DNA from 2 places in the Arthrobacter sp. TMN-50 genome. Region 1 is predicted to be linked to the other one. Evidence: riboswitches for the same ligand, from Rfam matches in the RefSeq annotation. Region 1 holds a riboswitch; the other holds the start of a gene.

Region 1 (4,957 bases):
CGATCCGGGAAATTTCGCCCCGCTTGGTGAGCTCATCAGACACGGTGACTGCGTCAGCAGGTTCGCCGCGGCCGTAGAGGTCGATAACCGCCTCGTAGATGCTTTCGTGGGCAGGCCGGTAAAAATCGACACCGCGCAGCACCTCCACGCAATCGGCGATGGCATCCTTCGATAACATCATTCCGCCGAGTACCGACTGTTCGGCAACCAGATCCTGCGGCGGGGTTCGAGTGAACTCCGGGGACCGGGTGTCCTCTTTTGACTCTGCGTGCGTGAGGGACACCGCTGCACTCTCTCTTCCAGTTGCCTACCCCGGGAACCAGCTCCGACGGATCGTCGTCTTCGGTCGTACCCGGCCTGATAATTGAGGTTTATCACCCGGCTCTGACAGTTTTAGCGTCTGGGATACTCCGCCACGGTAGTGCCGAAGCACCATCCTGCCAAACGAGTAATCCACAGGCCCTGTGGATTCACTGTGGATTACGCGGCGTGTCTTGTGCACAGGATGGGGACAAGGGTGTGGATAACGAAATACTTATCTGGCTCGTGCGGCCCTGACCTGCGGAAACACTCATGAACACCTGTGGAGTAAATGTTTCGGTCACCCAACGTTCATGCTCTACTTGCGTGTTGACAGATGGTCATTGAGGGCCTACTAGCAGAGTTATTCACCTGCTATCCACAGCCACAACGCCAGATGTGTAATACAGAGCTCCAGGATGCGGCGCCTCCCACTGGCCTGCATAACGGCAGACGCACCCTCATGAGCCGGCCCGAGCGAAGTATGCACAAAGAGGTATGTGCGAAACGTTCCGCCACTGCGTCAGCCTCGAAATATTCGACCCTGAGACGCTTGTCGCCCATTGGGCTTATCTGTAGTAGACCCTGGACCGAAGAAGCCTATGGTGTGTGGGCTTTCCCGCTCGCTCACTCCATCGCGGATTTGCCGCAAGGGCTCGGGCCAACCTAAGGGCAAGCTCTGGCGGTGGGTGTTATTCCGTCTCCGCAGATAGGGCAACGCGGTAGCCCACTCCACGGATAGTTTTTATCAGTTCGTCATGCCCAAGACGTTGAGAGAGCTTCCGTCGCAGATTTCCCATATGGACCTCGATCGCCCTTTCTTCTGCCCCACTCACGTAGGAGTAACCCCTGTACTCCTCACCCCGGACGACTCGCGCCAGTGCCGACTTGGTACGAACGGCCCCGTCACTTCGGAGCATCTCGTAGAGCAGATCAAATTCACTCTTGGTCAATGCCATTTCTTTAGTAGCGATCCTGACCGTTCGGGTTCCGCAATCGAGGGTAAGTTTCCCCCTACGGAAGAGGACCGACTGCTGCGGCGCCAGAGCGGGCAGGACAGAAGGTGATGTTATTTCAGTTAGTTTCCTAGAACCATCTCGAGGACGACGCAGCATCGCTTCAATTCGAGCTCTCAGCTCCCGAGGACGAAACGGTTTATAAATGAAGTCATCGGCGCCCAATTGGAGCGCTGTAAGCGTGTCGTGCTCGTCAATTCGAGCGCTTAACATAATGACGTAGCAGTCGCTGGTCTCACGGATACGCCGAAGTACTTCGTATCCGTCAATATCGGGGAGATCAACGTTGAGCGTGACCACGCATGGGGTGGACGCGCGGACGGCTTCCACCCCATCAAGCCCCGTGGTTCCTGCATGGACATCAAACCCCGCTTGCCGAAGCATCTCCACAACTGCGGTTTGGATGTCCAGGTCATCATCAATGACGACGGCGGTTCCGTAGGAACGAAAAAAATTAGGGGCATCTACCCTCACTTCGTTCTTCCGTCCGGTAGGGCCGTTACCTGTGGACGCATGCGCCGGTTAAGTCTTGACCCTAAGTAGCGGCCCTCACCCGGTAACTGCCTGACTTGGGGCGGCGAACCGAATCTCGATTGTTTCGAAGCTTGGATGTTTAGTGAAATGTTCAGACAATTATCTTTGATACGGAGGTGACACATAACCTAGGCCCTTGCTCTTCGGTAACCCGGCCGACCGCGAGGGCCCCGAAGCTTTGCGTCGCCGAGTCGCCCCGGGTTTGCCATTATCTATAAGCGAACGCCCATAGTAGAAATTTATTTGTGAAACGACACCGAGGGACCCGTTCAGGCGGGTGAGGACCCGAGTGTAGCGATGAAGGTAATCAGTGCATCCCGGAGCTTCTGGTCGGTGAGACCAAGATCTTCTACTCCCGATTCGCTCATTTGGTTTACGTGCTGGAGTAGCTCGTCTCCTTTGTTAGTGATCCGGGTTATCATCGACCGCCGGTCCGACGAGTCGCGTGTTCTGGAAATGAGGTCCTTGTATTCAAGTTTCTCGAGGACTTTTCCCATGGTCTGGGCCTGCACGTGCACCAGCTCAGCTAGGCCTGTCTGGCTGATTGGTCCGTTAGCTGATAAGGCTCTTAGTGTGATCATTGCTGCATGAGTGAGCCCTACTTCTCGAAGTCGCTGATTATAGAGTCGTTCGTTCAACCGGGCCGCCGTGCTGAGTAAACGACCGGTTGTCCAGTGTGTTGTGTTCAATGTATTTGCCACTTTCTTTCGATCGTCACTTCTGTTGGGGTGGAGACAACTAAGCCGTGGGTTGTGCCGATGACTGGATCTGGCGTGTTACCCAGTCCGTAAGGGGACGGCTGCATGCACCTCCATCGGGTGCGGGGCGGCTAATCAGGCAAACTGCCGGTGGTGGCCAAGCGGCTGCGAGCACTTCACTGAGACCAGTCCCGTCCATCGTTCTTGCCGATAACGAACTCATGATTTCCCTAACTAGAACTAGAATGCCCGACGGTAAATACTGCTGCACGCTAGATGGTAAAAATGGACTTTTCCGTGTGGATAGATACTGCCTCGGCGAAAGAGCTGCATTCGAGTGGAGTAAGCTCCAAAGGATGTTGCAATCGGTTTGTCTACGCTGTAGCTCCTACACCATAGAGTCTACAATGTAGATCCAAAATAGCAAGCCTACTTAGCGAAGGGGATTCGAGGAGTCTATGGATGAACCAAGAAAGATCGTCGATCTGCCTGGATCCGGGGACCCCGCTGGATCGTTCCAGGAGCCCCACAAGGGGAGTGATCCATCATCCAATACTGGGACCCGTCGGTCTCAGCTAAGCCGTGCTGTGGTCTTACGAGCTGCCCTTGAGCTGGTCGACGCGGACGGCCTTGAGTCGTTGACAATGCGACGCCTCGGGAACAAGCTGGGCAAGGATCCGATGGCGCTGTACCGTTACGCCGCGAATCGAGATGCACTGCTCGACGGCCTGACTGAGCTCTTGCTGGATCAATGGGTTATTCCGAGGGCCGGTCAGTCACCTTCGTGGCAGGACCAACTCCGGCATGCCGCCCACGACTTCCGGACTCTGGTTCTAAAGCATCCCCACGTTGTCCCGCTCCTCGTGACGCGTCCACTTTCCACACCATTAGGGCTCCGCCCTCTCGGCGCACTACGCCCCCTTGAGCAGATACTCGCAGTATTCAGTGATGCCGGGTTCAGGCCGGCGGACGCACTCCACGCCTATCGCGCCTACTACGGTTATCTGATCGGACACATCCTCAATGAGCTCGAAGAATTTGTGGTTAATCCCGATGAGGACGAGCTCGGACTACGACTAGGATTGCACCGGCTACCGAAAAAGGACTTTCCCCACCTCCGCCGGCTAGCATCTCTACTGCTGGACTACGACGGACAAGCCGAACTCGATCAGGGAATCACAATTCTCCTTCAGGGACTTCAGGCGCAACTCCACACTTCGGAACCTCGACCGCTCTGAGTAGTTCAATAAACCCATGGGTTAGATACGTTCCGGCTCTATCCTTCGCGCTGAACCGCGTCCAGGCACTAATGGTCAGTTCGGGGTTTTGCGCTCCACCTGGCGGGCCTGGCGGACGAGACAGACGAGCAGGAGAAGTTGGCCGGAGACAGCAAAAGGGACCCCCACTAGGCGGGAGCCCCTTTAGCCGTTCTCGAAGCGAGCGTCGAAGCTAGTTTGCGACGACGTTCAGGTCAATTACTGCTGAGACGTCGTCGTGCAGACGGACGTTCGCCTGGTAGGTACCGACCGACTTGATGTGGGCGGGCAGTTCTACCTTGCGCTTGTCGATGGTGCCGAGGCCTGCGGCCTCGACGGCCTTCGCCACGTCTTCAGCCTTGACGGTTCCGAACAGGCGTCCGGACTCGCCGGCCTTGACGGTCAACTGGACCGGCTTGGCGGAGAGAGCAGCTGCCTGCTTCTGGGCGTCCTCGAGCGTTGAGTGCTCGCGTGCGACGCGGGCAGCCTTGATCGACTCGACCTGCTTCTCGCCGCCCTTGGTCCAGGTGAGGGCGAAGCCGCGGGGAAGAAGGAAGTTACGTGCGTAACCGTTCTTGACCTCGACAATGTCGCCTGCAGCACCAAGACCGGTTACTTCATGGGTCAAAATGAGCTTTGCCATTGGGTTGGGTTCCTTTCCTTAACCGCGGCCTGCGCCGGAGTACGGCAGGAGGGCAACTTCACGGGCATTCTTGATTGCCTGCGCAATTTTGCGCTGCTCCTGCACGGTGACACCGGTGACGCGGCGGGCACGGATCTTTCCGCGGTCGGAAATGAACTTACGCAGCAACGCTACGTCCTTGTAGTCGATGACTGTGACGTCAGCGGCCTTCAGGGGATTGGACTTTGGTTTGGGCTTACGAAGTTCAGCCTTAGCCATCGTGGTGCTCCTTATGTCTGGTGGAGCCCGCAGAACGATTCTGCGGGATGGGAACTACTTGACGGGTTGCCGCTACCGAAAGCGGAGCGGTCCTGCCGATAAAGAAGGGTTAGAAGGGAGGCTCGGACGAGTCCGGGCCGTTGCCCCAGCCGGAGGAATTACCCCCGGAGGAGTTGCCTCCTGCGGGTGCGCCCCACGGATCGTCAGCCGGCTGCTGCGCCTGCTGACCGCCCTGCTGGCCGCCACCCCAAC
Region 2 (4,957 bases), on a different contig from region 1:
TCGCCCGCTCTCGCTGAGGTTGGTTGGTCTCCTCCGCTGCGCCGACGGGTAATGCACCACCTTCGCGGATCTGCTGTCGAGCACTGTCGCGCTGATCGGATAGATCCGGGACGAGAATGAACCACAGATCTGGCTCTCGTTTAGGCCTTGCAGAAGCGACTGCCGGTGACAAAGACCGTTTTTCCGAGGTCCTCATCCATTTCCTAGGTGTTGATCCGGGCGTCTGTTTCCGTTCTCAGGGTGAGGGCGTCCGTTGGGGAGGTTTCAGTGTTGGTCCGGTATCGGTAGGTGGTGCTTTCGTCCTGCACGATGAATGTTTCGACGTCGCTTCTGGCCCAGTGAAGGACCAGAAGCCCGTAGCGTTCGGCGAGTTTGGCCAGTGTCGCGAAGGCGGTGACGTCGATAACGGGGCGACCCTGCGGGGCGGGCATCGGGTGTACCCGGACCAAAAGCGCTGAGTAGCGGCGGCGGATGGCGGCCCCTTCATCAACTGGGCTTTCCCGTCGTGAAAGCAACATCAGAGCGGTGCCTGCGAGGAATGCCAAGAAGAGTAGGACTGCCGAGAGGATCCGGGCATTTTCTGCGGTGAGGTTCCAATTTTCCGGACCTAAGGTCCGCGGCACGGATAGCGTTTGGCCTGCTGGAGTGTCGTTAGTGACCGTGAGGGCAGCCGCTGCGCCGGGAACGCTGAGTGCCAGAGGTGCCAGTTCAAGTGTGAGCGCAGGTTCGAAGTCCGGCCCTGCATCGGTCTGCACGCGAGGGGTGAGCATAATGGATATTGGGCTAGCTGGAAGGCCGGTAACGGCCGACGCCGCCTGGGCTTTGTCCTCGAATGTTGCCAGGTCCAGCGCTACGGTGCCTTCGTACTGGTTGCCGGCGAACGAGGTCGCGGCCGCAAGAGGAATGGTTGTGTGCCATCCGCCGGGGGTGGTTAGTTCCGCGGATACGGTCACGCTGCCCGGTTCGCCCTGGTAGGCGAAGTGCACATCGACGGTATCGGTGAGGGAACGGAAAACCGGATCCGGGGATTCAGCCACAGTCCCGTCATAAGCTGGGCTATCACCGACCTCCGCAGTGTAGGAAAATTCCATCCGGGCACCGCTGACCGGTTCAGCAGCAGCAGGTTGATTGAGCGGTCCGGTCCATGCCCAGACGACGAGCGACGAGGCGATGATTGCCAGGATCAGAGTCATGGCGGCTCCCACCCGTAGCAGGGGCGGTGACGCCCATGCTACGGCGCTGAAGCCGGTTCCGGTAACGGTGTGGCGGGACATCTCCGCCCTCCTTTGTCTGCTTTGTCTGCGTCTGCGTCTACGTCGGGTTATAGTGGTCCCGCCGCCGACCATCAGCGCGAAAGTCATCAGGGCCAGCATGGGCGGGCTGGCCAACCGATCCAGCCACACCCCACCCTGCGGGATATGCAGAAACTCCCGACCGACGAGCTCCTCAGCGGAAGGCTTCACGGTATCGACCGACTGACTGTTATCGCCTTGAAACACGAAAGCGTTCTGGTCGCCGCCGATAATACGGTGCAGCACAACCTCATTGCTGCCGGGCAGCCGGTAAGCGGCTATCTGACCCACCGAGTACGAGGGTGCCCGGGAAATTACCACTAGGTCTCCGTCGTAATAGACCGGGTTCATACTCACACCGTCTGTGGTGACCACCGCAGCCTGACCGGCGAGAATCGCTACCCCGATAACCGTCAAAAGCACGGCCGCGGCGGCAAAAAAACACACCGCCAGACGACGGAACAGCCGGTTCAGCATACGGTGGCTTTCATACTGATGTGGAGACCTTTGGGATGGGCCCGCAGCGAGAGGTGCGGGCCCATCCCAAAGGATGGAATTAGCTAGGGACGGTGACAGCGGCGCTGGTTACACCGGACTGGCTCAGACCGGTGCCTGGGCTGCAGGTGGAAACGAACGTGGTAGCACTGATGGCTGTGCAGGTGAAGGTCGTCGCTGTGCCGCCGGTGAGGGCAATGGTGGGGGTTTTGCCGCCCGTGGCGTCGGCGAACGTCAGCGTCACGGAATTGACGGCCGTTTTGGTGTTATCGGTGTACCCGTAGACCAGGCTGCTCAAGGTGGCGCCCGTAACGGACTGGCTGACAGTACCTCCAACGAACTGGGTCGAACCAGCTGTGGTGCTCAGTCCGGTACCGGTAAGCGCGGAACCGCCGGCGAAAGCCAGGCCTGCAACGGCAAGGGCAGCGACGAGCTTGGTGGATTTTTTCATCATGGTGTTTCTTCTCTCAATTTCAGTAGCCCGGCGAACCCCCAGCGGGTTCCGTGGCTTTGCGTCCCCGGTTCACACCGGGTTTGCCGTTTTGATGAGGATGCATCGCAGCGGAGAAGAAGAGACTGATAGCGGTCCCCCTAAACCAGCGTTGCGGAGTGCGACCGTATCAATCGGAAAATAAACGTCCGATCAATTCCGATCACTCTTTGAAACTACAGCGGAATAAACACAGAGACGCCATCCTTTGTCAATCCTGCGCAAACCCTAGACAAAACCGCCGGGTTCTCGGACTAAGTGACAGAAAAACTTGGACCGCTCGAAAATGAACCGTCCTGGAAATCAGGCGTGAACCGTTGTGACCCCGCGAGGTGTGTCGGTTGGCTCTCAGGTACAAAAAAATCGCCTGACCGGGCGTTTTGCCGATCAGGCGATTTTGTCTGTGCACCCCTCGGGACTTGAACCCGAAACCCTCTGATTAAGAGTCAGATGCTCTGCCAATTGAGCTAGAGGTGCGTGTCGATTGGGCCCACCGGGCCAACAGCAACAGCATGAAACTCTACCAGCACATCGGCTGAAACCCGAAATTGATTCTCCGCACGGCAGCTAGCCTGCTGTGACCGTCAGTATCCGGGATTGCGCGCCCTCATTCGTGGCAATCCATAGTGCGTCGCCAGCGCCTTCGATTACGTCGCGCAGCCGCCCGTGCTCGCCGTCGAAATGGCTGACCGGCGTTCCTGCCGTCCCAGACGCGAGCGGCACCTGCCACAGCCGCTCGCCGCGCAGGCCACCGATGTACGCGACGTCGTCCACGATCGCCATCCCGCTGGGGGAAGAGGTAGCTGTGGATGGCCACACGACCTGCGCGTCGATGAACCCGTCAGCCCCGGGAGCGCCAGTGACCGCGGGCCAGCCGTAGTTCCCGCCGGGTTCAATAAGGTTCAGCTCGTCGTCGACCTCGGGGCCAAATTCGCTGGCCCACAGCCGACCGGCGGAGTCCCAGGCGAGGCCCTGCATATTGCGATGCCCGAGGCTGTAGACGGGTGAATTCTCCACCGGGTTGCCGGGGGCCGGATCGCCGTCGGCAGTGATGCGAAGAATCTTGCCGCCATTGCTCGTCGGATCCTGGGCCGAGGCGGCCTGCCCGGCATCGCCGGTACCGACATACAGGTATCCGTCGGGGCCGAACTTGATCCGCCCGCCGTTGTGGATATTGGCCTTCGGAAGACCGGTGAACACCTCCTGGGGCTCGCCCAAGCCGTCCTCGCCGTAGGCAAGGCTCATAACCCGGTTGTCATTCGGGCCGGTGAAGTAGACGTACAGCCGGGGATCGGCGTCGAAGTCCGGTCCGATCGCCAGGCCGAGCAACCCGCCCTCGCCCGCCGCGGCGATCTCCGCGTCGAGGGTGCCGATGGTGGTCGTTGATCCGTCAATAATCCGCTTGATCTCACCCGATTCCCGTTCGGTGACCAACAGCGACCCATCGGGCAACGCCGCCAGCCCCCAGGGCACGGTGAGGCCCTCGGCGACAGTCCCTGCCGGGGAGAGGTCGGGTAAACCGACCGGGGTGGTGGACGGCGTCGGGCCGGCCGACGTCGTGCTCCCGTCAACAACCGGTGCGGTTTCCGGGCCCGTGCACGCGCTCACGCCAGTGAGCAGTAAGACGGTCAAAATCAGTGTTAAGAGCTGTCGATTCGCTAGCACGACGGCTTACTCCTCGACCTGGCGACCCCGAGGGTCGAGGTTTTGCAATGCCAGGGGAGTCGACGTCGGACCCGCATCGTCGTGGACTTGGCTGCGGGAATCGGGGGTGGTGCGGGATCGGAACCACCAAACGGCGCCCACCACTCCGGCGACCAGCAGCAACCAGAGAAATGCATCCACGACACGACCCCCTCTTTTGCTGTGGCAAACCGGATGCCTTCGACGTTACGGCCACGCTTCGCGGGTGTCCACCGCACGGAATGCCTCCAACCGCGCGGGAAGCTAGGCTTTGTCGAATGGACAAGATCACCACCGTTTCGGTGCCCAGTGTGGAAATGCTTGAAGCCCTGCAGCCAGCGCCCGCAGGAATTTCGCTGGTGGTGTGGGATTTCGACGAGGAACCGGTGGGGGCGGAGCTGGATGACATTGATGCTGCCGTTTTGCCGTATATGTCGTCTCCCGATCAGTTCGGTGACGCAGTGCGGAGCGCTCCGAACCTGCTGCTCGTGCAGACCCAGTCCACCGGCTACGAGGGCATTCCCGAACTGGTCGGCGACAACGTCGCCGTTGCCAGCGCCGCGGGGGTTCACGCCGCGGCGACCGCCGAGCTTGCGATCGGCCTGGCCATCGCCTCGCTGCGGGGCATTGACGACGCCGTTCGCAACCAGACCCTCGGCCAGTGGAAACCCGCGCGCTATCCGGGCCTGGCCGATCGGAAGGTGCTGCTCGTCGGGGTGGGAGGAATCGGCGTCGAGATTGCGCGCCGACTTGAACCGTTTGAGGTGGATCTTACCCGGATGGGCAGTTCAGCCCGCGACGACGAGTGGGGGCATGTGCACGGCACCGACGAACTGGTGGCGCTCGCCGAACAGGCTGAGGTGTTGATCGTTATCACTCCGCTCACCGATTCCACCCATGGGCTGATCAACGCTGAGGTGCTGGCGGCGATGCCCGACGGTGGACTGGTGGTCAACGTTGCCCGCGGTGCAGTGGTGGACAGTGAGGCCCTGACGGC

The links. A riboswitch is a leader RNA that binds a small molecule or an ion and turns the genes downstream of it on or off. The one in region 1 is predicted to bind cyclic di-GMP.
Region 2: another riboswitch for cyclic di-GMP. It lies ahead of ACX80A_RS00045 (hypothetical protein); the one in region 1 lies ahead of ACX80A_RS04450 (response regulator transcription factor).

What each region holds. Positions count from the first base shown of each region.
Region 1 is NZ_JBTNDG010000002.1:113,105-118,061, forward strand. Features, by position in the region: gene dnaB (replicative DNA helicase) at 1-283, opposite strand, end outside; gene ACX80A_RS04450 (response regulator transcription factor) at 993-1,790, opposite strand; cyclic di-GMP riboswitch class I at 1,993-2,067, opposite strand; gene ACX80A_RS04455 (MarR family winged helix-turn-helix transcriptional regulator) at 2,120-2,551, opposite strand; gene ACX80A_RS04460 (TetR/AcrR family transcriptional regulator C-terminal domain-containing protein) at 3,136-3,786, shown strand; gene rplI (50S ribosomal protein L9) at 3,998-4,447, opposite strand; gene rpsR (30S ribosomal protein S18) at 4,466-4,705, opposite strand; gene ACX80A_RS04475 (single-stranded DNA-binding protein) at 4,815-4,957, opposite strand, start outside.
Region 2 is NZ_JBTNDG010000001.1:4,336-9,292, reverse strand. Features, by position in the region: gene ACX80A_RS00050 (S24 family peptidase) at 204-1,769, opposite strand; gene ACX80A_RS00045 (hypothetical protein) at 1,849-2,241, opposite strand; cyclic di-GMP riboswitch class I at 2,260-2,336, opposite strand; tRNA gene ACX80A_RS00040 (tRNA-Lys) at 2,682-2,754, opposite strand; gene ACX80A_RS00035 (PQQ-dependent sugar dehydrogenase) at 2,845-3,885, opposite strand; gene ACX80A_RS00030 (hypothetical protein) at 3,949-4,122, opposite strand; gene ACX80A_RS00025 (2-hydroxyacid dehydrogenase) at 4,239-4,957, shown strand, end outside.